4 regions of the Pseudomonas sp. SYWMCR5 genome follow, and region 3 is predicted to be linked to each of the others. Evidence: riboswitches for the same ligand, from Rfam matches in the RefSeq annotation. Region 3 holds a riboswitch; each other region holds the start of a gene.
What was found. A riboswitch is a leader RNA that binds a small molecule or an ion and turns the genes downstream of it on or off. The one in region 3 is predicted to bind cobalamin.
Positions count from the first base shown of each region.

Region 1: another riboswitch for cobalamin. It lies ahead of cobW (cobalamin biosynthesis protein CobW); the one in region 3 lies ahead of AC2CGW_RS09390 (TonB-dependent receptor).
Region 2: another riboswitch for cobalamin. It lies ahead of AC2CGW_RS08400 (ABC transporter ATP-binding protein); the one in region 3 lies ahead of AC2CGW_RS09390 (TonB-dependent receptor).
Region 4: another riboswitch for cobalamin. It lies ahead of cobO (cob(I)yrinic acid a,c-diamide adenosyltransferase); the one in region 3 lies ahead of AC2CGW_RS09390 (TonB-dependent receptor).

Region 1 covers NZ_JBXUNH010000002.1:931,537-938,698, reverse strand. Annotated here, with positions in the region: gene AC2CGW_RS10090 (hydroxymethylglutaryl-CoA lyase) at 1-133, opposite strand, end outside; gene AC2CGW_RS10085 (MerR family transcriptional regulator) at 154-546, opposite strand; gene AC2CGW_RS10080 (helix-turn-helix domain-containing protein) at 600-1,484, opposite strand; gene pobA (4-hydroxybenzoate 3-monooxygenase) at 1,650-2,834, shown strand; gene AC2CGW_RS10070 (ankyrin repeat domain-containing protein) at 2,975-3,622, opposite strand; gene AC2CGW_RS10065 (LysR substrate-binding domain-containing protein) at 3,786-4,667, shown strand; cobalamin riboswitch at 4,713-4,910, shown strand; gene cobW (cobalamin biosynthesis protein CobW) at 5,010-6,077, shown strand; gene cobN (cobaltochelatase subunit CobN) at 6,081-7,162, shown strand, end outside.
Region 2 covers NZ_JBXUNH010000002.1:540,090-547,251, reverse strand. Annotated here, with positions in the region: gene AC2CGW_RS08415 (acyloxyacyl hydrolase) at 1-239, shown strand, start outside; gene AC2CGW_RS08410 (FecCD family ABC transporter permease) at 362-1,384, opposite strand; gene AC2CGW_RS08405 (ABC transporter substrate-binding protein) at 1,384-2,352, opposite strand; gene AC2CGW_RS08400 (ABC transporter ATP-binding protein) at 2,349-3,125, opposite strand; cobalamin riboswitch at 3,238-3,443, opposite strand; gene paaZ (phenylacetic acid degradation bifunctional protein PaaZ) at 3,526-5,577, opposite strand; gene AC2CGW_RS08390 (OprD family porin) at 5,602-6,834, opposite strand; partial or broken gene AC2CGW_RS08385 (cation acetate symporter) at 6,868-7,162, opposite strand, start outside.
Region 3 covers NZ_JBXUNH010000002.1:779,651-786,812, forward strand. Annotated here, with positions in the region: gene thpR (RNA 2',3'-cyclic phosphodiesterase) at 1-246, opposite strand, end outside; gene lpxO (lipid A hydroxylase LpxO) at 451-1,350, shown strand; gene AC2CGW_RS09375 (carboxymuconolactone decarboxylase family protein) at 1,453-1,797, shown strand; gene AC2CGW_RS09380 (GNAT family N-acetyltransferase) at 1,876-2,445, shown strand; gene AC2CGW_RS09385 (outer membrane beta-barrel protein) at 2,531-3,277, opposite strand; cobalamin riboswitch at 3,441-3,643, shown strand; gene AC2CGW_RS09390 (TonB-dependent receptor) at 3,757-5,883, shown strand; gene AC2CGW_RS09395 (acetyltransferase domain-containing protein) at 6,079-7,162, shown strand, end outside.
Region 4 covers NZ_JBXUNH010000001.1:579,026-586,187, reverse strand. Annotated here, with positions in the region: gene hda (DnaA regulatory inactivator Hda) at 1-615, shown strand, start outside; gene AC2CGW_RS02645 (C40 family peptidase) at 741-1,382, shown strand; gene AC2CGW_RS02640 (C40 family peptidase) at 1,518-2,054, shown strand; gene AC2CGW_RS02635 (hypothetical protein) at 2,090-2,668, opposite strand; cobalamin riboswitch at 2,805-3,024, shown strand; gene cobO (cob(I)yrinic acid a,c-diamide adenosyltransferase) at 3,169-3,780, shown strand; gene AC2CGW_RS02625 (cobyrinic acid a,c-diamide synthase CobB) at 3,777-5,075, shown strand; gene bluB (5,6-dimethylbenzimidazole synthase) at 5,072-5,722, shown strand; gene cbiB (adenosylcobinamide-phosphate synthase CbiB) at 5,719-6,627, shown strand; gene cobD (threonine-phosphate decarboxylase CobD) at 6,620-7,162, shown strand, end outside.

The DNA.
Region 1 (7,162 bases), 150 kb from region 3:
TATAGGAGAGCCCGGCGTCGGTGAGGTCGTCCACCAGCCGCACCTTGTCGGCGACGCTGATGGGTTGGGCTTCGTTCTGCAGGCCGTCGCGCGGGCCGACTTCGACCAGGCGCACGTGTGCGGGCAATGACATGGCGGGGTTCCTGTGGCGAATCAACGGTTATTGTTCAGGGTGGCGGCCAGGGCCTGCTCGCAGCGCTCCTGGGCGGTGTCCAGCTCCAGGTGCATCTGCTGGATATCGAGCATCTGCTGCTCCAGTTGCGCGCGGCGTTCGGCGATCTTGGCCAGCATGCTGGTGAGCTGCTTGAGGTTGCCGCCGCTAGGGTCGTACAGCTCGATCAGCTCGCGGCATTCGGCCAGCGAGAAGCCGATGCGCTTGCCGCGCAGGATCAGCTTGAGGGTCACCTTGTCACGCGCCGAATAGATGCGCTCCAGGCCGCGACGCTCGGGGCTCAGCAGACCCTGCTCCTCGTAGAAGCGGATGGCGCGGGTGGTGATGTCCAGCTCGCGGGACAGGTCGGAGATGCTGTAGGTCTGGCTGCTCATGCTCGGGCTCGGGGGTGGAATGTGAGTAAGCTAAAGGCAGGTTGACGTATACGTCAAGGTGATTGCGCAGTACCGCTGCGTCGATAGGCATTGGGCGTTTGGCCGCTGAGGCGTTTGAAGAAGCGTGCGAAGTAGGTGGGATCGCTGAAACCCAGGCTGTCGGACAACTGGCCGATGCTCATGCGCGTGTAGGTCAGGTTGCGCCGCGCTTCGAGCAGCAGGCGCTGGTGGATCACCTGCAGCGCGGTCTGCCCGCTCAGCGCGCGGCACAGCTGGTTGAGCTGCAGGCTGGTGATGCCCAGGCGAGCAGCAAACTCATCGACCGACAGGTGCTGGCGGTAATGCGCTTCGACCAGGCGCAGGTAGTGCCCGAGCAAGTGGCGGTCGCGCTCGTCGCGGTTGCGCGGTGCCTGGCCCAGTTGTTGGCGGCGGCTGATCCACACCATCAGGGCGGTCACCAGCGCCTGCAGCATGGCGGCGCGAGCGGGTGCGCTGCCCTGGTACTCCTGCTGCAAGGTGTCGATCAGCCCGCGCAGGCGCGTGCGGTCGCGGCCCAGCGGGTAGCATGCCGCCGATGCCAGCACCGCCAGGGGTGCACCCAGGCGCTGCTCGAGGTCGGTCACCAGCGCCGTACCGAAGGTCAGTACATGGCCCTGGATGTCGGCGCTGAAGCGAAAGCCATGCACCGTCAGCGGTGGCACCACCTGGATCGCTGCCTCGTGGATCTCGCTATGTCGGCCTTCGATTTCCACCAGCGCGTGCCCGCGCTGCACGTAGAGCAACTGGAACAGTTCGGCGTGCTGGTGCGGCTTGATCTCCCAGTGGTGCAGGCGGCTGCGTGCCGGGATCGATTCGCAGTGCAGCAGATCGCTGCCGGGCCAGGCGTGGTTCTCGCCATAGAGCTGGAACAGCGGTACGCCGGGAAGGGAGGATTTCATGGTCGGGACACCTGTGCGCTGATCGCACGGAATTTTGAAAAGTGCAGATTTTTCATCGGATATGACACCTTTTCAGCTTTTTGCGCCAGTAAAAATGCAGGGGCTAACCCGAATAACGTATGCCGGCTGCCGCCAGTACGGCATCGACAAGGCGAGACAACAACAATGAAAACCCAGGTTGCGATCATTGGCGCCGGCCCTTCTGGCCTGCTGCTTGGTCAACTGCTGCACAAGGCGGGCATCGACACGCTCATTCTCGAACGCCAGACCCCTGAGTACGTGCTTGGCCGGATCCGCGCCGGCGTGCTGGAGCAGGGCACCGTCGACCTGCTGCGCGAGGCCGGGGTATCGGCGCGCATGGACCGTGAAGGGCTGGTGCACGAAGGCGTCGAACTGCTGGTGGCAGGGCGTCGCCAGCGCCTGGACCTCAAGGCTCTGACCGGTGGCAAGACGGTGATGGTGTACGGCCAGACCGAAGTCACCCGCGACCTCATGCAGGCCCGCGAGCAGAGCGGGGCGCCGATCGTGTATGGCGCGAGCAACGTGCAGCCGCACGGGCTCAAGGATGAACGGCCCTACGTGACCTACGAGAAGGACGGCCAGTTGCACCGCGTCGAGTGCGATTACATCGCTGGCTGCGACGGTTTTCATGGCGTTTCGCGCCAGAGCATTCCGCAGGGTGTGCTCAAGCAGTACGAGCGGGTCTATCCGTTTGGTTGGCTGGGCTTGCTGGCCGATACCCCGCCGGTCAACCACGAGCTGATCTATGCGCATCATGACCGTGGTTTCGTGTTGTGCAGCCAGCGCTCCACCACCCGCAGCCGGTACTACCTGCAGGTGCCGCTGGACGAGCGGGTGGAGAACTGGCCCGATGCGCGTTTCTGGGACGAACTCAAGGCTCGTCTGCCCGAGGACGTCGCGGCGCGCCTGGTCACAGGCCCTGCGCTGGAAAAGAGCATCGCGCCGTTGCGCAGCCTGGTGGTCGAGCCGATGCAGTACGGGCACCTGTTCCTGGTGGGGGATGCGGCGCATATCGTGCCACCGACCGGGGCCAAGGGCCTGAACCTGGCAGCCTCGGACGTCAACTATCTGTATCGCATCCTGGTCAAGGTCTACCGCGAAGGTCGCAGCGACCTGCTGGAGCGCTACTCACCGCTGGCGCTGCGGCGGGTGTGGAAGGGTGAGCGTTTCAGTTGGTTCATGACCCAACTGCTGCATGATTTTGGCGAACACAAGGATGCCTGGGACCAGAAGATGCAGGAGGCGGACCGGGAGTACTTCCTGTCGTCCGATGCCGGCCTGGTGAACATTGCCGAGAATTATGTGGGTTTGCCGTACGAGGAAGTGTAGGAACAACTATCTCGCTCAAAATCTAAAGGCCCGCCCAATCCCCTTGTGGGGGCGGCGGTTCGGCGCCCCGACTTGTCCCGCGAACACGGGCGTAGCCCGTGCCATCCACCGCAGCGTACTTGGCACGGGCCAGCGGTTCATCACCGCTCCAGCAACGCCACCATCTCTGCATACCCGCGCGTGCGCGCATGCTCCAGCGCCGTCACGCCATCCTTGTCGGCAATCGCCGGGTCCGCGCCGGCCGCCAGCAGCCGTCGCACAATGTCCACATGGCGCGGACCGCCGTCGCCAAGGATCACCGCCTCGAGCAAGGCGGTCCAGTGCAGCCGGTTGAGGTGGTTCACGTCCACGCCAGCATCGATCAGCATCTGCACTGTTTCCACATGGCCACGCTCCGCCGCCGGAATCAGCGCCGTGCCGCCGTAGCGGTTGGTGCTGGCGAGGTCGGCGCCGTGCGCCAGGGTCAGGCGCAGGATCTCGTTCAGGCCGCGAGCGCCGGCATACAGGTAGGGGCTGTCGTGGATGTTGTCCTTGGCGTTCACATCGGCGCCGGCCTCGATCAGCACCTTGGCCGCGTCGATGTGGTTGCCGTGGGTCGCGGCCAGCAGAGGTGTGCGCCCTTGGCCATCGCGGCTGTCGAGCGCCACCGGTTCCTTGAGCAGGCGACGGATGGCAGGTGCATCGCCGCGCTGGGCGGCATAAAGCAGGCGGGTATCCATGGACGTGGTCTCGGCGTGGGCGGCAAGGCAGGTGAAGGCCAGCAGGCAGGCGGCGAGGGTGTGGCGCATGCGTAGGGCTCCTGAGGCAAAGCCTCATCCTAGGGAAAAAGTTGCAGGCAACTGAAACGAATTATCTGGATGAGCTGTAGTGGATTTCCGAATACATCAACGTTGCCCGCCTCGAAGGGCCATGCTAGAAGTCAGCGTCATCATTTGAAAACCGAATACCCTCATGTCCATCAGCGTAAAACCGAATAGGGCTCTGTTCGATCTCGACCTGTTGCGCGCCATCGTCGTGGTCGCCGATTGCGGCAGCTTCACCACGGCTGCAGCCCGTCTGCATTCGACCCAGTCGACCATCAGCCAGAAGGTACGACGCCTCGAGGAGATGGTCGGCCATCGCCTGCTGGTGCGTGGCAACCGCGACGTGCTGCCCACCGACGCCGGGCAGACGCTGCTTGGCTATGCCAGGCACATGCTGGCGCTGAACGACCAGATGCTCGAGGCCCTGGCCGGGGCCATGGTTGGCGTCACCGTGCGCCTTGGCGTGCCCGAAGATTTCGTCGGCGGGCGAACCACCAATACGTTGTCGGCGTTCAGCCGCCTGCACCCGCAGGTCAAGCTGGAAGTCACCAGCGGCCTGTGCCGCGACCTGAGCCAGGCCTACGACAATGGTGAACTCGATCTGGTGCTGCTCAAGCAGCGGCGCAACAGCCGCGAGGGGGTGTCCTGCTGGCCCGAGCGCCTGCAATGGATCGACAGCGTGCGCATGCCGGCCTTCGAGCTTGACCCGGTGCCCTTGGTCACCTTTCCACCGCGCGGGCTGTACCGCGAAGACATGATCCATGCCATCGAAGGCATGGGCCGGCGCTGGCGCATCAGCTTCACCAGCTCCAGCCTTTCCGGTATCCAGGCCGCGGTGGCCGATGGCATGGGCGTGAGCTTGCTGCCGCCGCGCGCGGCCACCGCCGAGCACCGAGTACTGGGGGCGGCGCAAGGTTTGCCGGAGGTGGACAGCTACGAGATCGTCATCGTCCACCGGCCAACGGCCGATGTGATGGTCAAGGCCCTGGCGCAGGTGCTGACCGAGTTGCTGGCCGGGGGTGGCATCTGAAGGCTCCGATCAGCGTCAGACGGTTGACCACCTGCGCACCACTGCGTAGCCTTGCCGCTTCGAGGTTCTCCGGCGCTGCCGGAGCTAAGACGGGAACGCGGTACAAGCCGCGGCTGCCCCCGCAACTGTAAGCACTGAACAGGGTCGACACAGCCACTGCGCCCGCGCGCGGGAAGGCGTCGTCCTGACGGCTGGAGGTCGTGCAGTGCAAGCCAGGAGACCTGCCTCGCAACGTATTCGACTTTCAACCGGGCGGGGTGATCCGGTGGCGAGCGAGCCCGGCCGGTCGGTCGTGGCTTTCGTCCCGCATGCCCGCACCATTGCTGCCAAGGGCATCGCCACATGAAAACACTGGCCAAACTTCCCGTCACCATCGTCACCGGCTTCCTCGGCTCGGGCAAGACCACCTTGCTGCGCCACATGCTCGACAACGCCCAGGGGCGACGCATCGCGGTCATCGTCAACGAGTTTGGCGAGCTGGGTATCGACGGCGAAATCCTCAAGCAGTGCAGCATCGGCTGCACCGAGGAAGAGGCCAACGGCCGCGTCTATGAGCTGGCCAACGGCTGCCTGTGCTGCACCGTGCAGGAAGAGTTCTTCCCGGTGATGCGTGAGCTGGTCGCTCGCCGTGGCGACCTGGACCACATTCTCATCGAGACCAGCGGCCTGGCCCTGCCCAAACCGCTGGTGCAAGCCTTCCAGTGGCCGGAAATCCGCAATGCCTGCACCGTCGATGCGGTAATCACCGTCGTCGACAGCCCAGCCGTGGCCGCCGGCACCTTCGCCGCCTACCCGGACCAGGTCGACGCGCAGCGCAAGCTCGACCCCAACCTGGACCACGAATCCCCGCTGCATGAGCTGTTCGCCGACCAACTGGCCAGTGCCGACCTGGTAGTGCTGAACAAGGCTGACCTGATCGACGCCGAGGGCCTGGCCAAGGTCCGCGCCGAAGTCGCCGAGGAGCTGCCGCCGGCCGTCAAGGTGATCGAGGCCAGCAGCGGTCGCCTGCCGCTGGATGTATTGCTGGGCGTGGGTGCCGAGTCCGAAGTGCACATCGATGGTCGTCGCACCCACCACGATTCGCACCACGACGGCGACGATCATGACGATCACGATCATGACGCCTTCGACTCCATCTCCATCGACCTGCCTGAAGCGGACGAAAGCCTGCTGCTCGATGCCCTGACGCAACTGGTCACCGAGTTCGGCATCCTGCGCGCCAAAGGCTTTGCCGCGATCCCCGGCAAGCCGATGCGCCTGTTGATCCAAGGTGTGGGCACGCGCTTCGACAAGCACTTCGACCGCGCCTGGCGCAGCGACGAGCCGCGCATCACCCGCCTGGTGCTGATCGGCCAGGACCTTGACGCGGCACAGTTGGAAGCGCGCCTGCGCCAGGCCCTGGGCGCCTGATCCATGCACCTGCTGCGGACCCAGCCCGGCGGCTTCGTGCCGGACGACAGCATTGCCGACCTCGGCCAGACACCCGCCGAGCTGGTGATTCTCTGCAGCGGTGACTCTCACCTGGCACTGCTCGCCGAAACCGCCGAGCAGTTGCCGGACGATTTCCCCAGCCTGCGCCTGGCCAACCCCATGCAGGTGCAGAACCACGCCTCCGTCGACCTGTACATCGATGAGGTGTTGCGCCATGCCAAGGTGATCCTGGTATCGCTGCACGGCGGTGTCGGCTACTGGCGCTATGGCGTCGAGCAGTTGGTCGAACTCGCCGCGCGTGGCGTGCAGTTGATCCTGGTGCCCGGCGATGACCGCCCCGACCCGGAGCTGACACAGTTGGGCACGGTGCCGGCCGAACAGGCCGAGCGGCTCTGGCACTACCTGCGCCAGGGCGGCAAGGCCAATGCGGCCAACCTGTTCAATTGCCTGGCCAGCCAGTGGCTGGGGCGCGACTATGCCTGGGACGAACCCCAGCCGCTGCCGCGCACCACGGTCTACCACCCCGGCAAGCCCAGTGCAGGGCTTGAAGACTGGTTCCCCGAGTGGCACCCGGAGCATCCGGTGGCGCCGATCCTGTTCTACCGCTCGCACCTGCAGGCCGCCAACACCGGGTTCATCGATGTGTTTTGCCAGCGCTTGCAGGCCGCCGGGCTGAACCCGTTGCCGATCGCAGTCGCCAGTCTCAAGGAGGCGGCCTGTCTCGAACAGGTAGAGGCCTGGCTCGACGAGGTCGGCGCCGAAGTGGTCATCAACACCACAGGCTTTGCCTTGTCCAGCCCCGAGCGGCCCAACCTGCGTCCGCTGCGCCGCGACGTGCCGGTGTTGCAGGCGATCTGCGCCCAGGACAACCAGCCCGGCTGGGAAGCCAGCGAGCAGGGCTTGGGTGCGCGCGACCTGGCCATGCACATCGCCTTGCCGGAGCTGGACGGGCGCATCATCACCCGACCGGTCAGCTTCAAGGACCTGGCCTGGCGCAGCGAGCGCAGCCAGTCCGATGTGGTCTGCTACAAGGCCCACCCCGAACGCATGGATTTCGTCGCAGA
Region 2 (7,162 bases), 240 kb from region 3:
ATTCGGGCTACGTCCCGTTCATCGAGGCCGGTATCGGCCTGGCCGCCTTCTCCAAGACCGACGTCGGTGATCAGAAGCTGGGCTCGTCGGTCAACTTCGAAGACCGCATCGGTTTCGGCCTGAAGCTGCCGGGTCAACAGAAGATCGGCATCCGCGCCACGCATTATTCCAACGCCGGCATCAAGCAGCCGAACGACGGCATCGAGTCGTACGCGCTGTTCTACAGCGCCGGCTTCTAGGCGCTGCCTGTGCACCGTCGGTATCGGGCCGACGGTGCATCACTGGCGGGCGATCAGTACCTGCCTTGCCACCCGATGTTCGAGCAGTTGCTCATCCACCCGTCGATCCACGTCCGTGCATGTCAGGCCTTGCGCCTCAGCAAGAGGATGAAGAACAGGCCGCCGATGGCCGCCGTAGCGATGCCGATTGGCAGATCCTGCGGGGTGATCAGGGTGCGTGCGCCGACATCGACCCAGATCATGAACAGCGCCCCGAGCAAGGCGCAGGCCGGTAGCAGGCGGCGATGCTCGGCGCCCACCAGGCGACGAGCCACGTGGGGCAGCATCAGACCGACGAAACCGATGGCGCCCGACAGCGACACCAGCACACCGGTCAGCAACGCCGTACCGACGAACACCTTGGCCCGCACGCGCCGGGTGTCGAAGCCCAGGCTCACAGCGGTCTGCTCGCCACTCATCAGCGCGTTCAGCGCCCGCGCCAGGCTCATCAACAGTACGAAGCCCGCCAGCACGCAAACGGCCGGCAGCCACAACAGCGACCACTGCGCCAGGCCCAGCCCGCCGAGCATCCAGAACATCACCGAGGCGGCGGCATGCGGGTCGCCGGTGTAGAGCAGCAGGTTGGCGGCGGCCATTACCACGAACGACACCGCCACCCCGGCCAGCAGCAGGCGATCGCTCTCCAGGCGCCCACCGCGGCTGGCCACGCCGAGCACCAGCAACATACTGCCCAACGCGCCGATGAACGCGGCCAGGGGCAGGCTGAAGGCCCCGGCGAACGGGCCGAGAAACAGCACCACCAGCACTGCGCCGAACACCGCCCCGGAGCTGACCCCCAGCAGGTGCGGATCGGCCAGGGGATTGCGGGTCACCGCCTGCAGGGCGCCGCCGACCATTGCCAACCCTGCGCCGACCAGCGCCCCCAGCAACACGCGCGGTGCGCGGATCTGCCAGACGATCTGCGCCTGGCCGCGGCTCCAGTCGCCGCTTGCCCCCAGCCCCACCTGCTGCAGGACAATGCCGACCACTTTGCCCAATGCGACCTGCGCCGAGCCGAACCCCAGCGACAGCAGGCACGACAGCAGCAAGGCCAGCAGCAGCGAAACGATCAGCAGGCGATAGCCCGCAGGGCTGCGAATCGGCATCAGCGGCGGGCCTCGGCGAAGCGCTGCGGATGCAGGGCCGTGGCCAGGGTCTCGATGGCCTGGGCGTTCTCCACCGACGGTGTCACCTCCAGGTACGACAGCACCACGAAGCGCTGCTTGCGGATCGCCTCGACACTGCCCAGCGCCGGGTGGTGCAGGAGGAAGTCGCGTTTGTGCTGCCAACTGGTGGGCCCGTAGTCGACGATCACGATCACCTGCGGATCGCGTTCCACCACGCTCTCCCAGTTCACCTGGGTCCAGCTGGCGGCCACATCGCTCATGACGTTATCACCTCCTGCCGTGCTGATCAGCGCCTGCGGCATCCCCAGGCGCCCGGAAGTGGTGGGGCGGTCTTCACCGCTGTCATAGAGGAATACGCGCGGCCGTTGCTTGATCTCGGCCATCTGCGCCGCAACGCGCTCGACGCGTTGGCGGAACTGGCCAACCAGCGCAGTGGCGCGCTCGCGCACATCGAAGATCCGGCCAAGGTTGTCCAGGTCGCGGTAGAGGTCTTCGAGGCTGGCCTGGCGCTGGGGCATGATCCAGGAGCACGACTCGCTCAGTTCATACACCGGGATGTCGAAGGGCGCGAGGGTCTGTGGGGTGACCGGCCCGCCGATGCGCATGCCGTAGCTCCAGCCGGCGAGGAAGAAGTCGGCGTTGGCATCGAGCAGGTTTTCCACCGACACGTAGCGCGGCGCCAGCTCTGGCAGCCCGTCAAGTGCTTCGCGCAGGCTTGGGTCGAGGGTTTTCCAGCCGCTGATGCCGCTGTAGCCGGCCATGTGGTCGCGCAGCCCGAGGGCCAGGAGCATGCCGGTGAGATTGATGTCATGGCTGACGGCATGCTGCGGCGCATGGGTGAAGGTGACGTCGCGCTCGCAACTGCGCACGGTCAGTGGATAGTTGTCGGCCTCGGCGGCCAGGGGCAGGGCGGCCAGCAGGGCCAGGCTGGTGAGCAGCGATTTCATGCAGGGCTGATCCAGGTAATGCGTGGATGGGAGGCCAGCGGGTGGCGGTCGACCAGGGCCTGTACGCCGAACACCTCGGCCAGGCATTGCTCGGTGAGCACGTGTTCTGGCGTGCCGTGGGCGACGATGCGCCCGGCATCGATCACGTACAGCCGATCGCAGAAGGCGGCGGCCAGGTTCAGATCGTGGAAGCTGGCCAGCAGGCTCAGGCCGGTGCTGCGCAGTTGCTGCAACAGGGCCAGCTGGAAGCGTGGGTCGAGGTGGTTGGTCGGCTCGTCGAGGATCAGCAGCCGAGGTTGCTGGACCAGTGCCCGCGCCAGCAGCACGCGCTGCTTTTCGCCGCCCGACAGGCAGACGAAGGCGTCGAGGGCGCGCGGCAGCAGGTCGAGCCTGGCGAGGGTGTCGTCGATCAGGCTCGGCTCGCCGTCGCCCTCGAACCAGCCCAGATGCGGGGTGCGGCCCATGGCAACGACGTCACGCACGTTCAGGCCGAAGTCTTCGGGGAACTCCTGCAGCATCACCGCGATGCGCTGGGCGACCCAGCGTGGGTTGCGCTGCCAGATATCCTCGCCATCGAGGTGCACCTGACCGGCGCTGGGGCGATTGAAGCGGTAGGCGCAGCGCAGCAGGCTGGTCTTGCCACTGCCGTTGGGGCCGATCAGACCGACGAATTCACCGGCGCCGATCTGCAGGTCGATACCCTCCAGCAGCGGCTGCCCACCGCTGTGCGGCGACCAGTGCAGGCCTTGGATGTGCAGGGTAGGGCATGACATGGATGAACCAACCGTCGCAGGGTGAGTGATACCCGAACGGTGGAGGTGCGCGCAGCTGTCGCGGGCGCGCGGCCGCCGCGAGAACCGGCCTGCGCCCGCCCACCGCGGGAGTTGCCAACTGCTGTGACAGGCCGGTCTCCGGGCTTGCGAGGGGCATGAGGCATTCACCTTCCCATGCCGTTGGCACAGTGGTGTATCGAATGCATCGCTCGCTTACCGTTGCGGGGGCAGCGCCGGACTGCTCGCAGGAGCGAGGCACCGGCTTCCCGTTTAATCCCCGGCTCGGCGGCAGGGGACACCTGAAACAAGGGGCGCATCTGAGCATTTATGGGGTGGGGAGTCAACCGTCCCTGTCGCGGGGCACACCCGCGCCAGGGCCGACACGTCAGGCCGGCAATGATCAGCCGCGCTTGAGCACCAGCGTCAGGATGTCGTAACTGGCCACCAGTTCACCGAGCTGGTTGGTCACCTCCACATCCCAGGCCACCACCCCTTGCGGCTGCCCCAACGGGCTGGTCTTGCCCTGGTCGATCTTGCGCTTGCAGGTCAGGCGCGCCTGGATCGTGTCACCGATGCCCACCGGGTTGATGAAGCGCAGGGTGTCCAGCCCGTAGTTGGCCAGCACCGGCCCTTCACCCGGCGACACGAATAGTCCGGCCGCCGCTGACAGCACGAAGTAGCCATGGGCGATGCGCTTGCCGAACTGCGACTGCTTGGCGGCGATCTCGTCGAAATGCATGTAGAAGTGGTCGCCCGACAGGCAGCCGAAGTTCACCAGGTCCGCCTCGGTGACGGTACGTCGGTGGGTCAGCAGCGACTCGCCGATGCGCAGTTCATCGAAGTAGCGACGGAACGGGTGCACCTCGGTCTCGATCACTTCAGCGCCACGCACGTGCTCGCCAGTGATTGCCGCCAGCATGCTCGGCGAACCCTGGATCGCGGCACGCTGCAGGTAGTGCTTGACCGCCCGCAGGCCGCCGAGCTCTTCGCCGCCCCCCGCACGCCCGGGGCCGCCGTGCTTGAGCTGTGGCAGCGGCGAGCCGTGCCCGGTGGACTCCGGCGCAGCCTCGCGGTCGAGCACCAGCAGACGGCCGTGCCAGGCGGCGGCCGCGGGAATGGCCTTGGCGGCGATGGCGCGGTCGCGGGTCACCAGGGTCGCCACCAGGCTGCCCTTGCCTCGTGCGGCCAGGGCCAGGGCTTCGTCCAGGTCGTCGTAGGCCATCAGGGTGCTGACCGGGCCGAACGCCTCGATATCGTGGGCGCCGCCCTCGGCATGCGGGTCGCGTGCGTGCAGCAGGGTCGGGGCGAAGAACGCACCTTCGGCCACGCCTTCGCCCACCGGCGAAAAACCGTCGCTGGCGCCGAACAGTTGGTCGCAGCTTTGCAGCAGGCTGCGCACGCGCTCGCCGACATCACGCTGCTGGTCGTGGGAGGCCAGCGCGCCCATGCGTACGCCTTCGACCGCCGGATCGCCCACCACCACCTTGGCCAGGCGTTCGCGCAGGCGGGTGGCGACGGCATCCAGGTGCCTGGCCGGCACGATGGCGCGGCGAATGGCCGTGCACTTCTGGCCGGCCTTGGTGGTCATCTCGCGCACCACCTCCTTGATGTACAGGTCGAACTCCTCGTCGTCCGGGGTTACATCCGGCCCGAGGATGGCGCAGTTCAGCGAGTCGGCTTCAGCCGTGAAGGGCACCGAGTTGCGCACCAGGTTCGGCGTCATGCGCAGCTTGGCGGCGGTGTCGGCGGAGCCGGTGAAGGTCACCAGGTCCTGGCCCTGCAGGCGCTCGAGCAAGTCGCCGGTGCTGCCGATCACCAGTTGCAGGCTGCCGGGCGGCAGCAGGCCGGATTCGTCGATCAGGCGCACCACGGCTTCGGTCAGGTAGCTGGTGGACGTCGCGGGCTTGACGATGCACGGCATGCCGGCGAGGAAGGTCGGCGCGAACTTCTCCAGCATGCCCCAGATCGGGAAGTTGAAGGCGTTGATGTGCACCGCCACGCCTGCCCGTGGCACCAGGATATGGCTGCCGGCGAAACGCCCTTGCTTGCCCAGCGGGATGGCCGGGCCTTCGTGCAGCAGGTTGCCCGAGGGCAACTCGCGGGTGCCGATGCCGGAGTAGGAAAACAGCGTGGCATTGCCGCCTTCGATGTCGATCCAGCTGTCGGCCCGGGTCGCGCCGCTGTGGTGGGAGAGGGCGTAGAGCTGTTCCTTGCGCTCGGCCAGGTACAACGCCAGGGCCTTCAGGCGTGCGGCGCGCTGTTGAAAATCCAGGGCCATGAGCCCGGCGAGGCCCTGGCGGCGGCCGAAATCCAGCGCTTCGGCGAAGTCCGGGCGTTCTTCGTGGCTGTAGGCAAGTACTTGCCCGTCGAGGGCGCTGCGCAGGGCCTGGGCGCCGTGCTGGCCGATCCAGCGGCCGGCGATGAAACTCTGAAGGGTGTGGGCGTCAGACATGCTGTTCTCCTTTGAAGGGCGCGGTTACCACAGCGCCAGGGTGTAGCCGATGATCAGGCGGTTCTCGTCCACGGCGTTGGTCAGGCCATTGCCGGAACGGAAGGTGACGTTGCGCCAGCGCAGGCTGACGTCCTTGAACGGGCCGCTCTGGATGACGTAGGTGACGTCGGTGTCGCGCTCGCGCTCGCTGCCATTGCTGAGGGTCGCGGTTTCGGCGTGGCGACCGTCGGTATAGCGGGTCATGAAGCTCAGGCCCGGAATGCCCATCGCGACGAAGTCGTAGTCGTAGCGCACCTGCCAGGAGTCGAGACCTGCGCGGGTGAAGGTGTTGTAGGTGACCAGGTTGACGGTGTAGGGGTCGCCGCCGTTGAGAAACGGAAACGCGCTGTCGCCGGACATCTGCTGCCAGGTGGCGGTGAACTTGTGGGCCTTCACGCCCAGGGTGAACATGGCGTTGAAGTTGCGGTTGTCGATGCGCCCGGCGCGTTCGGCGCCGTCGCCGCGGCTGTCGAAGTAGCGCAGGTCGCTGCGCAGGCTCAAACCCTCGCCCAGTGGCTGGGTGTGCAGCAGGCCCAGGTACTGCTGGCGGTAGATCTCGTCGAGCTTGGCGTAGTAGTAGCTGACGCTGGTCTGCGGGGTGATCGCGTAGCTGCCGCCACCGAAGTCGAAGTGGTCGCTGCTGGCCGCGCCGTAGCCAATGTCGTCGCGCCCGGAGGAGTCGCGCAGGTTGGCCTTGGTCAGGCGTCCGGCGTTGACGGTCAGCCCTTCGAGCTCCTGGCTGGTCAGCAGGCCGCCCTGGAAGGTCGATGACAGCAGGCGGGTGTCGTTGTACACCACCACGGGCAGAATCGGCTGCAGGGTGCCCAGGCGCAAGGTGCTCTTCGATACCCGCAGCTTGCCGGTCAGCCCCAGCTCGCTGTAATCGTCCACCGGCTCCAGGCTGTGCGGGCCGAAGGGCAGCAGGCCAGTGTTGCGCCGGTCGCGGCTGGAGTCGAGCTTGATCCCCAGTTGCCCCATGGCATCCACGCCCAGCCCTACCGGGCCCTCGCTGAAGCCCGATTCGAAGCGTGCGGTGAAACCCTGCGCCCACTCCTCGGCCTTGGCTTGCGGCGCATTGGACTGGCGGAAGTCGCGGTTGATGTAGTGGTTGCGCAGCTCGACGCGGGCGTGGCTGTCAGCGATGAAATCCGCCATGGCGGGCAAGGGCAGGGCGAGGGTGGCCAGCCAGGCGGCCGACTTGAGACGAGTGTGGTTCATTGTTGTTATATCCGACATTCGAGGTTCAAGGGTTCAGTGCTTGCTGGCGCCCGCGGCGCCGATCCCGGTCATGGAGCGAATGAACTGGCCCAGGTAGCGGCCACGTTCTTCGCTGGCCCGTTGCGAGCTGTCGGTGACCGAGAAGGCCCAGGCACCGAGGAAGGCCAGGCTCATGGAGAACAGCGCCGGGTTGCTGTAGGGGAACAGCGCGCGCTCGTTGTGCAGCACGTTGACCCACACCGCCGGGCCCAGCACCACCAGCACGATGGCCGAGACCAGCCCGGCCATGCTGCCGGCTACTGCGCCACGGGTGGTCAGGCCCTTCCAG
Region 3 (7,162 bases):
CGGCGCCCCGGTCCCACGGGGCGTCATGCCGTCTACCGCAGCGCACAGCGCCGGCACCAGGGCGGCATCCACATCGCCCAGGAACAGCAACGTCACATGAAAATTCTCGGCCGGTACCGGCTTGCCGGCCCGCAACCCCAACTCACGGCGCCACTGGGCAACGGCCCGGCGCTGAGCCTCGGGCAAATCCAGGGCAAAGAAAAGGCGCTTGAAGGGCGCACCGCTTGGGCGTGCATCCTGAACCATCGGAAACTCCTTGATAAGCCAAAGAACCGGGTGACGTGTCGATTCACCAAGCCGCCGGGTTGAATCGTTTGCGCAGACTGCCGACCATTCCACCTTGGTCCAAAGCGATGTAACAACATTATGTACAAACTGGCGACTCGATTGTTTATGCTGGCGGGCTACAGCCATGGCGCATGGCCATTTTTATTCGACAAGTAACCGTCCATGAAAATCGCACTCGTACTGATCTTCGTCCTCTCGATCGCCTATGTTCACCTGCGCGGTCGCGTTCGCCACAAGCTGACTCGTCAGTTGGGCGACCACTCGAGCTTCCTCGCCCCGGTCAACAGTTTCCTGTACCTGTTTTCCAAGCACCCGGCAAAGCCCTACCTGCCCGTGGAATCGTTCCCCGAACTGCAGCCGCTCAAGGACCATTGGCAGGAAATCCGCGAAGAAGCCCAGCAGTTGCTGCACGCTGGCGAGATCAAGAAATCCGACAACTACGATGATGTCGGTTTCAATTCCTTCTTCAAGACCGGCTGGAAGCGCTTCTACCTGAAGTGGTACGGCGAGAGCCATCCCTCGGCGATGACCCTGTGCCCACGCACCACCGAACTGCTGCAAGGCATCGGCACGGTCAAGGCGGCGATGTTCGCCACCCTGCCGCCGGGAGCCAAGCTGGTTCGCCACCGTGACCCCTATGCCGGCTCGTACCGTTACCACCTGGGCCTGGACACGCCGAACGACGATGGCTGCTACATCGACGTGGACGGCGAGAAGTATTCCTGGCGCGACGGCGAGGCGGTGATCTTCGACGAGACCTACATCCACTACGCGGCCAATACCACCGAGCACAACCGTATCATCCTGTTCTGCGACGTCGAGCGCCCGTTGAAATACCGCTGGGCAAGCGCCTTCAACCGCTGGTTCAGCCGCAACGTCATGGCCGCAGCTGCCGCACCCAACGATGCCAACGACAAGACAGGCGGCATCAACCGTCTGTTCACGCGCATCTACAAGATCCGCGAACGTGGCAAGGCCATGAAGAAACGCAACCGCACCCGCTACTACCTCGAGAAGTGGGCCGTGGTGGCAGCACTGGTGCTGCTGTTCATCTACATCTGACACTTCCTGCGGCCTCCTAGCCCCTCGGCGAAGAGGCCCGCCCTTCCCCCCATCTTCGACTAGCCTGAAAGCTCCTGTTGCCAACCTGACAAGGTGAAGACGATGAGCATGATGGACTGGGACGCCTACCGTAAGCAGTTGATGGCCGGCATCGGCGATCTCAAGCAGCTTTCCCCCGACACCGTGGCCGGCTACGCCACCGCCAGCGCTGCCGGCGCCAAGACCAACCACCTCGACGCCAAGACCCGCGAGCTGATTTCCCTGGCCGTGGCAGTGACCACCCGCTGCGACGGCTGCATCGCCGTGCACTCGCAGCAGGCGGTCAAGCACGGTGCCACCCGCGAGGAAATCGCAGAAGCCCTGGGCGTGGCCGTGGCCATGAACGCGGGCGCTGCCCTGGTGTATTCGGCACGGGCGCTGGATGCGGTCGGCAAGGCCGGCAGTTGAGGCGCTCGGGCGCCGCAGCACTTGCATGACGGCGCCCATACACCCAGACTTGCCGGCCCAGCCCGAGCAGGAACCGACATGATCCACATTCGCCCCATGACCCCGGAAGACTTCGAACGTTTCTGGCCGACCTTCCAGGCCATCGTCCAGGCGCGCGAGACCTACGCATACGACCCGCAGATGTCGCAGGAGCAGGCGCGCACGCTGTGGCTGGAGTTTCCGTTGCACACCCTGGTGGCCGAAGAGGATGGCGAGCTGCTCGGTTCCTACTACCTCAAGGCCAATGCCGCAGGCCCGGGCGCGCACGTGGGCAATTGCGGATACATGGTCACACCCCGTTCACGCGGACGTGGCGTGGCACGGCTGATGTGCGAGCACTCGCAGAAGCTGGCGCGCCAGGAGGGTTTTCTGGCCTTGCAGTTCAATTCGGTAGTGGCGAGCAACGAGGTGGCCGTGGCGCTGTGGCATAAGCTCGGTTTCGAGACCGTCGGGCGCCTGCCCAAGGCATTTCGTCATGCAGCACTGGGGCTGGTGGACTGCCTGGTGATGTACAAGTGGCTGGCCGATGAGCCAGTGACCGAGAAACCGGCGCTGCTGATCGGACGCAAGAACATCGAGGCGCGGGTGTCGCGGCGCCGGGGCCGCTAGGCGCCCTTGAGCCTGCAGGGGCAGCCTCGTGCCGCAACCGCGGCACGAGGCTGCCCTTACAAACGGCGTACAACCATAGAAGGCGTCAGAACGCCAGGCCGACCTTCACACCAAACTCGTCACGCTTGAGCTTGTTGTTGTCGGCAACCGGCGAGTCCTCGTCGATCTTGTACTCGGTACGGGTGTAGTACACGCCGGCCTGGATCGGCATGCCGCCCTGCTGGTTCATCAGCAGTGTGACTTCGGCATACGGGTTGGTGCGGTCCTTCATGTCGACACTGTCGCTGCCAAAGTCGTCGACCTTCAGGCGTGCACGGCCATCGATGGTATGACGGGCGCCGACCTCGACACGCAGGGTCGAGGCGTCGAACTGGTGGTTGTAACCCAGCGCCGCCTTGGCGAACGGCGACTTGTAGGTCAGCTTGGTATCCAGGTCGTTGATCTCGGGCTCGAAACGGGTCCAGCTGTAGCCACCACCGACGATCACATCGACGAAGTTGCGCGCATCCAGCGCGGCACGCCAGCCAAGGTCGAGGTCGGCTTGTGCCTCCTTGAGCTTGTTGTCGTTCTTCTTGCCGTACTTGGCTTCGGCACCGATCTGGTAGATGAAGCCGGACTCGGCCGTCATCTTGTTGCCGAAGTTGGCGAACACACCGCCTTGGCCCAGGTGCTCCTTGTCGGAGTCGCCGCCGCCTTCGAACTTGAACTTGTCGTAGGAACCGAGCAGGCCGAAGGTGAACAGGGGCTCGGTGCTGGGAGCTGCCATCGCTGCCAGCGGCGCGCCGAGGAGAGCCAGGGCGCAAGTGTGACGCAGCAGTTTTCCAGTGAACATTCGCAAAAGTCTCCATGACGTTGAATAAAAAAGGGCGAACGAGCGGTTCGAGACAACGTCAGTAGGAAAAGTTCGAAAAAAATCCAATAAAAACGCGCAACCCTGCAACCCATCACGTTTTTTCGCCCATCCAAACGATTGACTCCCTCTGCGTTCGATGATCAGATGCGCGCCAGTTTCAGGTGTCCTGCGCCGCCGTGCGCAGGGTGAAACGGGAAGCCGGTGCGTCTTTGCAGACAAGTCCGGCGCTGCCCCCGCAACGGTAAGCGAGCGAATCCTTCGACACACCACTGTGCTCATGCATGGGAAGGTGAAGGCTTCACGACCCTCGCAAGCCCGGAGACCGGCCTGACGCTTCTGTTGGCAAACCCGCGGTGGGCGGGCGCAGGCCGGTGTTCGCGTGCGCGCCTGCGTGCGTGTCTGCTCGTCTTTGCGTTGTTTCCACCGGGATCCATTCATTCCTGAACCCCTGGAACGACATGTCCCGACACTTCAAGCTTCACACCCTGGCCGCCTGCATGGCCGTGTCCCTGCCGGCGCTGGCCGAGCAGCCGCAAGGCAAGGTCCTCGACCTGCCCTCGACGGCGATCACCGAGACCCGCGACGAACAGATCGTCGACCTGGCAACCCCTACCCAAGCCGGTTCGCGCCTGAACCTCAGCGCCCTGGAAACCCCGGCCAGCACCACCAGCATCACCGCCGAGCAGATCCAGCAGCGCGCCAACCTCACGGTGCAGGATGCAGTGACCCGCTCGCCCGGCATCACCTCCGTCGGCACCCCGGGCAACGGCAACACTGCGCTCTCCGCCCGTGGTTTCAGCGGACACTCTTCGGTGATGACCTTGTTCGACGGTTCGCGCCTGTACACCGGCGCTGGCACCCAGACCTTTCCGGTGGACCCGTGGATGGTCGAGCGCATCGACGTGATCCGAGGCCCCGCCTCGGTACTTTATGGCGAAGGGGCCACGGGCGCGGTGATCAACGTGATCCCGAAAAAGCCCTTCGACGGCGAGATCCGCAATCACCTGCGCCTGGGCTATGGCTCATGGGATCGCCAGCAACTGGGCCTGGACAGCGGCGGCAGCCTGAGCGAACGCCTGAGCTACCGCCTGACCCTGAACAAGCAGGAAGGCAATGGCTGGGTCGACCGCACCGACTCTCGCAGCCTGGCCTTGAGTGCTGCGTTGCGCTTCGATGCCACCGACGACCTTAGCTTCACGTTGGCCCATGAACGTGGCGACGCACAGCCATCGAACTACTTCGGCACGCCGCTGATCGACGGCCACCTGCGCGACAGCCTGCGCAAGAAGAACTACAACATCCAGAACGACGTGCAGCGCTACCATGACGAATGGACCCGCTTCAACACCGACTGGACCCTCAGCGACAGCGTCACTGCCAGCAACCAGCTGTACTACATCAAGAGCCGCCGGCATTGGCGCAATGCCGAGGACTACACCTGGGATCCGAGCCGCGAGCAGCTGGAGCGCGCGAGCTACCTGGAGATCAAGCACAACCAGGAGCAGATCGGCGACCGCCAGAGCTTCACCATCGATCACTCGTTGTTCGGGCTGAACAGCAAGACCGTGCTCGGCGCGGAGTACAACAAGATCCGCTTCAATGTCGACAGCAACTCGCCGTACAGCGATCTCGGCGGCGACTACGTCGATCCCTGGAATCCGGCACCGGGCTGGTTCCACAGTCGGAACGTCACACGTGCGCAGACCCTCTCGACGACCCACACCTTCGCCCTGTTCGCCGAGAACCGCACCCAACTGACCGATCGCCTGTCGCTGGTGACCGGTATCCGCCGCGACCAGAACCACATTGACCGTGACAACCTGACCAACGACACTCGCGTCGACCGCAGCCTGCAAGGCGGGAACTGGCGCGCCGGCCTGGTGTTCGCGGTAACCGACAACCTGTCGCTGTACGGCCAGTACTCCACCAGCGAAGACGGCGTGAACAACCTCATCAGCCTCAGCCCGAGCCAGATCAACTACGACCTGACCGAATCGAAGCAGACCGAGCTGGGGCTCAAGCAGCGCTTCTGGGATGGGCGCGGTGAATGGACCCTGGCCGCCTATCACATCGTCAAGAAGAAGCTGTTGGTCGACAACCCGATCAGCCATGAGAAACAACAGGCAGGCCAGCAGACCTCCGACGGCCTGGAAGCCGCGCTGGAGCTGGATCTGGGCCACCAATGGCAGGTATCGGCAAACGCCTCGGTGGTCCGCGCCAAGTACGATGATTTCGACGAGATCGTCGGCAGCATCGCCCAGGACCGCGCCGGCAACCGCCCCGTCAACGTCCCGCGCCGTACCGCCAACCTCTGGCTCAACAAAGGCTTCGGCCAGACCGTCGACGCCGGCATTGGCCTGCGCTACGTCGACCAGCGCTATGCCGACACCGCCAACGCCTACAGCGTCCCTGGCTACACCGTGGTCGATGCCAATCTCGGCTGGCAGGTACTGCCCGACGTACGCCTTGGCCTGCAGTTGAACAACCTGTTCAACCGCGACTACGTGGTTGCCGCGCACAGTGGCGAACAATGGCTGCTGGGCGCGCCGCGCTCGTACTTCGCGACGGTGGACTACAGCTTCTGATGCCGTAGGCCTCGCCGGCCCTATCGCGGGACCAGCCCGCTCCCTCAGGTAATCACCCTCCTGAAGACTGGTGGAGCACCCGTGGGAGCGGCGGTTCGCCGCTGCGACCTGTCCCGCGATAGGGCCATCAACATCACCACAACAACAAAGATATAAGATAACATTCCAAATCTTACTCAACTCTGTCCCAGACCCATGCCATCCACACCACCCTCTCCCCGCCTGCACAGCATCGACGCCCTGCGCGGCCTGGTCATCCTGTTCATGCTGCTGGACCACGTGCGCGAAACCTTCTTCCTGCATCGTCAGGTCAGCGACCCGATGACCATCGACACCACCGAGCCCGCCCTGTTCGCCAGCCGCGCCCTCGCCCACCTGTGCGCCCCGGTGTTCGTCATGCTGACCGGGCTGAGCGCCTGGCTCTACGGCGAAAAACACCAGGGCCGTGGCGATGTCTCGGCGTTCCTGCTCAAGCGCGGCCTGTTTCTCGTGGTGCTGGAGTTCACCCTGGTCAACTTCGCCTGGACCTTCCAACTGCCGCCCAGCGTGATCTACCTGCAAGTGATCTGGGCCATCGGCCTGAGCATGATCGTGCTGTCGCTGCTGGTGTGGCTGCCGCGCCCGCTGTTGATGGCGCTGGGTATGGCCATCATCGCTGGCCACAACCTGCTCGACAGCCTGCACTTCGCACCCGGCACAATGATGCACGCCCCTTGGGCGATCCTGCATGACCGCGGTTGGCTGGAGGTGTCACAGAACCTGCGGTTGCGAACCTCCTACCCGCTGCTGCCCTGGATCGGTGTGATCGCCCTGGGCTACGCCTTGGGGCCATGGTTCGCGCAAGGTAGCGATACCGCACAGCGCCAACGCCGGTTGCTGTTCGCCGGCACCGGCTCGCTGCTTGGTTTCCTGGCTCTGCGCCTGGTCAACGGCTATGGCGAGGCCCAGTGGCAGCTCTACCCTGACCTGACCCAGACCCTGATGAGCCTGCTCAACATCACCAAGTATCCACCGTCGCTGCTGTTCCTGCTGCTGACCCTGGGTGTCGGCCTGTTGCTGCTGCGCGCCTTCGAACGCGCCGACCAGGCACGCTGGATCGGCGTGCTGATCGTGTTCGGCAGCGCGCCGATGTTCTTCTACCTGCTGCACCTGTACGCGCTGAAAGTCTTCTATCTGGCCAGCGTCGGCCTGTTCGGGCACAACCAGGGCGAGTATTTCGGTTTCGATAGCGTCGGCGCACTGTGGTTGGTCGCCACATTGCTGGCGGCGGCCCTGTACT
Region 4 (7,162 bases), on a different contig from region 3:
GGCTATGTCGAGCGGCTGTGCGAAGCCGACGCCGGCTGGACCGAGAGCCTCATCTATCTATGGGGTAAGCAGGGCGCGGGGCGTACTCACCTGCTGCAGGCCGCCACCCACCGTTTCCAGCAACTGGGCGAACCCGCTGTCTACCTGCCGTTGGCGCAATTGCTCGACCGTGGCGTGGAGCTGCTCGATCATCTGGAGCAGTACGAGCTGGTGTGCATCGACGACCTGCACGTGATTGCCGGCAAGGCCGACTGGGAAGAGGCGATGTTCCATCTGTTCAATCGCCTGCGAGACAGCGGCCGGCGCTTGCTGCTGGCGGCATCGAGTTCGCCGCGGGAGCTGCCGATCAAGCTTGCCGACCTCAAGTCACGGCTTACGCTGGCACTGATTTTCCAGATGCGTGGCCTGTCCGACGAAGACAAGCTGCGCGCCTTGCAACTGCGGGCCTCGCGCCGTGGCCTGCACCTGACCGATGAGGTCGGGCACTTCATTCTCACCCGTGGCACGCGCAGCATGAGCGCACTGTTCGATCTGCTCGAGCGCCTCGACCAGGCCTCGCTGCAGGCCCAGCGCAAATTGACCATTCCCTTCCTCAAGGAAACCCTCGGCTGGTAACCCTGAAAACACCGGGCCAGAGCGGCAAAACGCAAAAGTCACATTTTTTTCGATAAAATTTGCAAATAGGTCCGATAGAAGGCATAGTTTCCCCCTTCTAAAGGATTACAGACACGGTCGTGCCCATGCTCAAGCGCTTCGCACCCCTCGTGCCACTCGCACTCGTGACCCTGCTTTTTGGCTGCGCGGCCCAAGGCCCGATTTCCCAGCCCCAGGATCACCCATCGGTCACCGCGCAAACCGCGGTCAAGGCCAAGGCGTCGCATTCGTCGGTATTCGATGAAGAAGACCTCGCCACCGATGAAGACCTCCAAGCCTTCTCCAGCAACAGCAAGCCCTACCAGCTGCCCGTCCTTGCAGACAGCATCCTGGAGCGCGGCATGTCGCTGATCGGCACCCGTTATCGTTTCGGCGGTACTTCCGAGCAGTCCGGCTTCGATTGCAGCGGCTTCATCGGCTACCTGTTCCGCGAAGAGGCCGGCATGAACCTGCCGCGCTCGACCCGCGAGATGATCAACGTCGACGCACCCAAGGTCGCACGCAACAAGCTCAAGCCAGGTGACCTGCTGTTCTTCAGCACCAATGGCCGTGGCCGTGTCAGCCATGCCGGCATCTACCTGGGCGACAACCAGTTCATCCACTCCAGCAGCCGCCGCAGCGGTGGTGTGCGCATCGATAACCTCGGTGACCGCTACTGGAGCAAGACCTTCATCGAAGCCAAGCGTGCCCTGGCCATGGCGCCGACCACTACCCTGTCGCGCAACTGATATCAAAATGCTGTATCCTCGCACGGCGGCGTAGCTGAAAAGCTAGCCGCCGTGCGCATTTACGAATAGCGTCTAATCTAAATCCTTAACTCTTTTTTCGGCTGCGGCCGATTGGTCTCAGACAGGTTCTGACCCATGGCGATGATGACGCGCTTCGCATTCCTCTCCCTGGTGGCACTGCTTGCCGCCTGTTCCAGCCGTGCTCCGGCCCCGGCACCCGTGGCCAAGCCGCAGGTTACCTTCATTGACCAGCCTTCCTCGTCGCCCGTGGCTGACGACGTGCTGATCCGTGCCATCGGTCTGGTCGGCACCCCGTATCGCTGGGGCGGCAACACGCCGGACTCGGGCTTCGATTGCAGTGGCCTGATCGGTTATGTGTACCGCGATGCGGCGAACATCAGCCTGCCACGCTCGACCCGCGAGATGATCGTCATGCGTGCGCCGACCGTGAGCATCAACGCGCTGCAGTCCGGTGACCTAGTGTTCTTCGCCACCGGCGGTGGTTCGCAGGTAAGCCATGCCGGGATCTACGTGGGTGAGGGGCGCTTCGTGCATGCGCCGTCCACCGGCGGTACGGTGCGGCTGGACTACCTGTCGAACAGCTACTGGTCCAAGGCCTACCTGCAGGCCAAGCGGGTGTTGACGCCGGGGCATCTGGCGCAGAATCCCTGAGATCGTCGGGGCTGCACAGCAGCCCCGACGTACATTCAAGCCTGCTTGAGCAGCAGCGCCACCCCCGGATGGTATTGCCCCGACTCGTTATGCAGCTTGCGGTACGCATACGGGAAGTACCAGGCAATCGCACAGGCCGTGTGCTTGTTCAGGTCATCGACCAGATCCTGCAGTTCCTCGGGGCTTGCATTCTGCCCCGCCTTCCACGGGCTGACGAACAGCGCCCCGGCCTTGAGCTGGCTGGGATAGGCTGCCAGCCGCGCCAACGTCGCCGCCTCCTGCAGGGCCCCCGCCAGATCCAGGCGGGCGATCTTCGGCCAGCGCTGTTCAGTGTGCAGATGAATGGAGTGTTCGGCACCGGCAATCGACAGATCGCAGCGCCCTTCTCGCTCACCTTCGTCACGCTGCTTCTTGCTCTGATAGTGCTGCAGCGCCACCAGCTCGGCCTGCCAGGCCGCCGCGGCGAGAATACCGGCATTGGCCTGGGCACCATGCCAGTAGGGCGCGTCGCCGTCGCCGTGGATCTGGTTGAAACGGTCGATGCAGTCGATCCAGCGCTCCAGGGCCGGGCGCAGGAACTCCAGGTGCGGGTTGTTGATGATCAAGCCTTGCATGCCGCGCTCTCCTTTTATTATGGTCGCGTACAGCCGGTGATGGCTGTGTGATATCACTGCTTCAATAGTGAGACAAGCATCCAGATCAACCGTTCATCGTCCGCGTTTAATTGACGCTCCCGGTGCAACCCTCTAACCTTCGCGGCGTGTTTCAGGTGCTCTGCGGATCAGCTCCGGCAGGGTGAAACTGGGAAGCCGGTGGGCGCCAGCAGGGCGCGAATCCGGCGCTGCCCCCGCAACGGTAGGTGAGTCAAGGCCGCGCAAGGCCACTGGGTGTCCACACCCGGGAAGGCGCGCGGTTTCGGGCCAAGGCCCGGCTCACGAGCCCGGAGACCGGCCTGTCACTGCCAACGGCATCACGGAGGGTGATGCGCGCTGCCCCGTGGTGTCGCCACGGCTTTTGCGCGCTCCCTTCGCCTGCCTGCCTTGTTTTCTGTCGTTGCCTGGTGCCCGCCCGCGAGTGCCCGACCGGTGCGTCGACAGCTTGCGGAGAACCCCTGATGAGCGAATCCACCGAACGCGACGAACGCCACTTGGCGCGCATGCAGCGCAAAAAAGCGATCATCGACGAACGTATCGCCAACTCCCCCAACGAATGTGGCCTGCTGCTGGTGCTCACGGGCAATGGCAAGGGCAAGAGCAGCTCGGCCTTCGGCATGCTCGCCCGCGCGCTGGGGCATGGCATGCAGTGCGGGGTGGTGCAGTTCATCAAGGGTCGCAACAGCACTGGCGAAGAGCTGTTCTTCCGCCGCTTCCCCAATGAAGTGCGCTACCACGTGATGGGCGAGGGCTTCACCTGGGAAACCCAGGACCGCCAGCGCGACATCGCGGCTGCAGAAGCGGCCTGGGCGGTCTCCCGCCAGTTGCTGCAGGACCCGTCGGTGCAGTTCGTGGTGCTCGACGAGCTGAATATCGCCCTCAAGCACGGCTACCTCGACCTCGACCAGGTGCTCTCGGACATCCAGGCCCGTCCACCGATGCAGCACGTCATCGTCACGGGCCGCGCCGCCAAGCCGGAGATGATCGAGCTGGCCGACACCGTGACCGAGATGGGCATGCTCAAGCACGCCTTCCAGGCCGGTATCCGCGCACAGAAGGGCGTTGAACTGTGAGTCGAGCCACCCGTCATTGCCCAGCGGTGTTGATCGCCGCACCGGCCTCCGGCCAGGGCAAGACCACCGTCACTGCCGCCCTGGCGCGCCTGCACCGCAACCTCGGGCGCAAGGTGCGGGTGTTCAAGTGCGGGCCGGATTTTCTCGACCCGATGATCCTGGAGCGCGCCAGTGGCGCCCCGGTGTATCAGTTGGACATGTGGATGATCGGCGAGCAGGAGAGCCGCCGCCTGTTGTGGGACGCCGCCGCCGAAGCCGACCTGATCCTCATCGAGGGTGTCATGGGGCTGTTCGACGGCACGCCGTCGAGCGCTGACCTGGCGCGGCATTTCGGCGTGCCGGTGCTGGCGGTGATCGATGGCACTGCCATGGCCCAGACCTTCGGGGCCCTGGCCCTGGGGCTGGCGCGCTACCAGCCCGACCTGCCATTCGCTGGCGTGCTGGCCAACCGGGTCGGCAGCCTGCGTCATGCGCAACTGCTCGAAGGCAGCCTGACCGAAGGCTTGCGCTGGTATGGCGGGTTGTCTCGCGAGCGCGGCATCGAATTGCCCAGCCGTCACCTCGGGCTGGTCCAGGCCAGTGAGCTGAACGATCTGGATGCACGCCTGGACGCCGCCGCCGAGGCCTTGGGCGCCAGCTGCGATGCTGCCTTGCCGCCACCGGTGGCCTTTGTCGAGCCACAAACCGTGCACTCGGCCGCAAGCCTGGCCGGTGTGCGCATCGGTGTGGCCCGCGACGAGGCCTTCGCCTTCCTCTATGGCGCCAATCTCGACCTGCTGCGCGATCACGGCGCGGAGCTGGTGTTTTTCTCCCCGTTGCATGATCGCCACCTGCCTGTGGTCGACAGCCTGTATTTGCCTGGCGGCTACCCCGAACTGCATCACCACGCCCTGGCGGCCAACGCGCCGATGCGCGAGGCGATCCGCGGCCATCATGCCGAAGGCAAACCCTTGTTGGCCGAATGCGGCGGCATGCTCTATCTGCTCGATGCCTTGACCGACGTTGCGGGCGAGCGCGCCGAGCTGCTGGGACTGTTGCCCGGCGAAGCCGTGATGCAGAAGCGCCTCGCCGCCTTGGCGCTGCAGGCTGTCGAGTTGCCTGAAGGCACCCTGCGTGGCCATACCTATCACCACTCCCTGACCACCACCGAGCTTGTGCCCATCGCCCGTGGCCTGAGCCCCAATGGCGGACGTGGCAACGAGGCGGTCTATCGTCTGGGGCGCTTGACGGCGTCCTACGTGCACTTCTATTTCCCTTCCAACCCCGAAGCGGCGGTGGCGCTGTTGCGACCATGAACGAACACGCTTTCAGCGAGGCCGAGCGCGCTGCGGTCTACCGCGCGATCGGCGAGCGTCGCGACATGCGCCACTTCATCGGCGGCGACGTGGCGCCTGCGCTGCTTGCCCGGCTGCTGGCCGCCGCGCACCAGGCGCCCAGCGTCGGGTTGATGCAGCCCTGGCGCTTCATTCGGATCAGCCAGCGCGATCTGCGCTTGCGCATCCAGGCGCTGGTGGAGGAAGAGCGGATTCGCACCGCCGAGGCCCTCGGTGAGCGCTCCGATGCATTCATGAAGCTCAAGGTCGAAGGCATCGGCGAGTGCGCCGAGGTGCTGGTTGCCGCCTTGATGGACAAGCGCGAGCCGCACATCTTCGGCCGCCGCACCCTGCCGGAAATGGACCTGGCGTCGATGGCCTGCGCGATCCAGAACCTCTGGCTGGCCGCACGCGCCGAGGGGCTGGGGATGGGCTGGGTGTCGTTGTTCGACCCGCAGGCGCTGGGCGAGCTGCTGGGCATGCCGACTGGGGCCAAGCCGGTGGCGGTGTTGTGCCTGGGGCCGGTGGCGAAATTTTACGAAGCGCCCATGCTGGTGCTGGAAGACTGGGCGCGTGAGCGGCCGCTGAGCGAGATGCTCTACGAGAACCAATGGGGAGAGCGGCCATGAGCATCGCCTTGCTGACCGTGGCCGGTGTGGCGCTGGATGCGCTGTTGGGGGAGCCGCAGCGGCGTCATCCTCTGGTGGCTTTCGGCAACTTCGCCGGGCGTCTGGAGCAGCGCTTGAATGCCGGTGGCCGTGGCTGGCGCAGCCACGGCGTCAGTGCCTGGTTCCTGGCCGTGGTGCCCTTGACCCTGCTGGCGCTGATCCTGTCGTGGCTGCCCTACATCGGTTGGCTGGTGGACGCCCTGGCGCTGTATTGCGCGCTGGGCATGCGCAGCCTGGGCGAGCATGTATTGCCCGTGGCCCAGGCCCTGCGCCAAGGGGATCTGGATGAAGCACGGCGACGGGTAGGCTATCTGGTCAGCCGCGAGACCCGCGAGCTCGACGAGGCTGCCGTGGCCCGCGCCGCCACCGAGTCGGTGCTGGAGAATGGCAGCGATGCGGTGTTCGCCGCGCTGTTCTGGTTCGTCGTGGCCGGTGCGCCGGGCGTGGTGCTGTATCGCCTGAGCAATACCCTGGATGCCATGTGGGGCTATCGCAATGAGCGCTTCGAGCGCTTTGGCTGGGCTGCGGCGCGCATCGACGATGTGCTCAACTTCCTGCCGGCCAGGCTGGTGGCACTGACCTACGCGTTGCTGGGCAAGACCCGCCTGGCCTTGAGGTGCTGGCGCAGCCAGGCGCCACTGTGGGACAGCCCCAACGCGGGCCCGGTGATGGCCGCAGGGGCCGGCGCCCTGGGCGTGGAGCTGGGAGGCCCGGCGGTGTACCACGGCGAGCTGCACGAACGCGCCCGTCTGGGTGAGGGGCCGGTGGCCGATGCCGATGCCATCGAGCGCGGCTGGAGCCTGGTGCAGCGCGGCGTATGGCTGTGGCTGCTGGTGATCTGCACGGGGGCCTGGCTCTATGCTTGAACATGGTGGTCGCCTGCTGCGCGCGATGCGCCAGTACGGTATCGCACGCGAAGACTGGCTCGACCTGTCCAGCGGTATCGCTCCCTGGTCCTTCGCCATCCCACCGATTCCGCTGGATGCCTGGGCGCGCCTGCCCGAGGTCGAGGATGGCCTGGAGCAGGCCGCGCGCGCCTATTACGGTGTCGATGAGCTGCTCGCGGTGGCCGGTTCCCAGGCGGCGATCCAGGCCTTGCCGCATTTGCGCGCGCGCGGGCGTGTTGGCGTGTTGTCGCCGTGCTATGCCGAGCATCCGCACGCCTGGCAGCGCGCCGGGCATGAGCTTGTCGCGCTCGATGACGACCAGGTCGAAGAGGCCCTGGACAGTCTCGATGTGCTGTTGCTGGTCAACCCGAACAATCCGACCGGGCGCTGTGTACCGCGCGAGCGTCTGCTCGCCTGGCACGCTCACCTGGCCCGGCGCGGCGGCTGGCTGGTGGTGGACGAGGCGTTCATGGACAACACCCCGGCACACAGCCTCATCGACCAGAGCGGACGT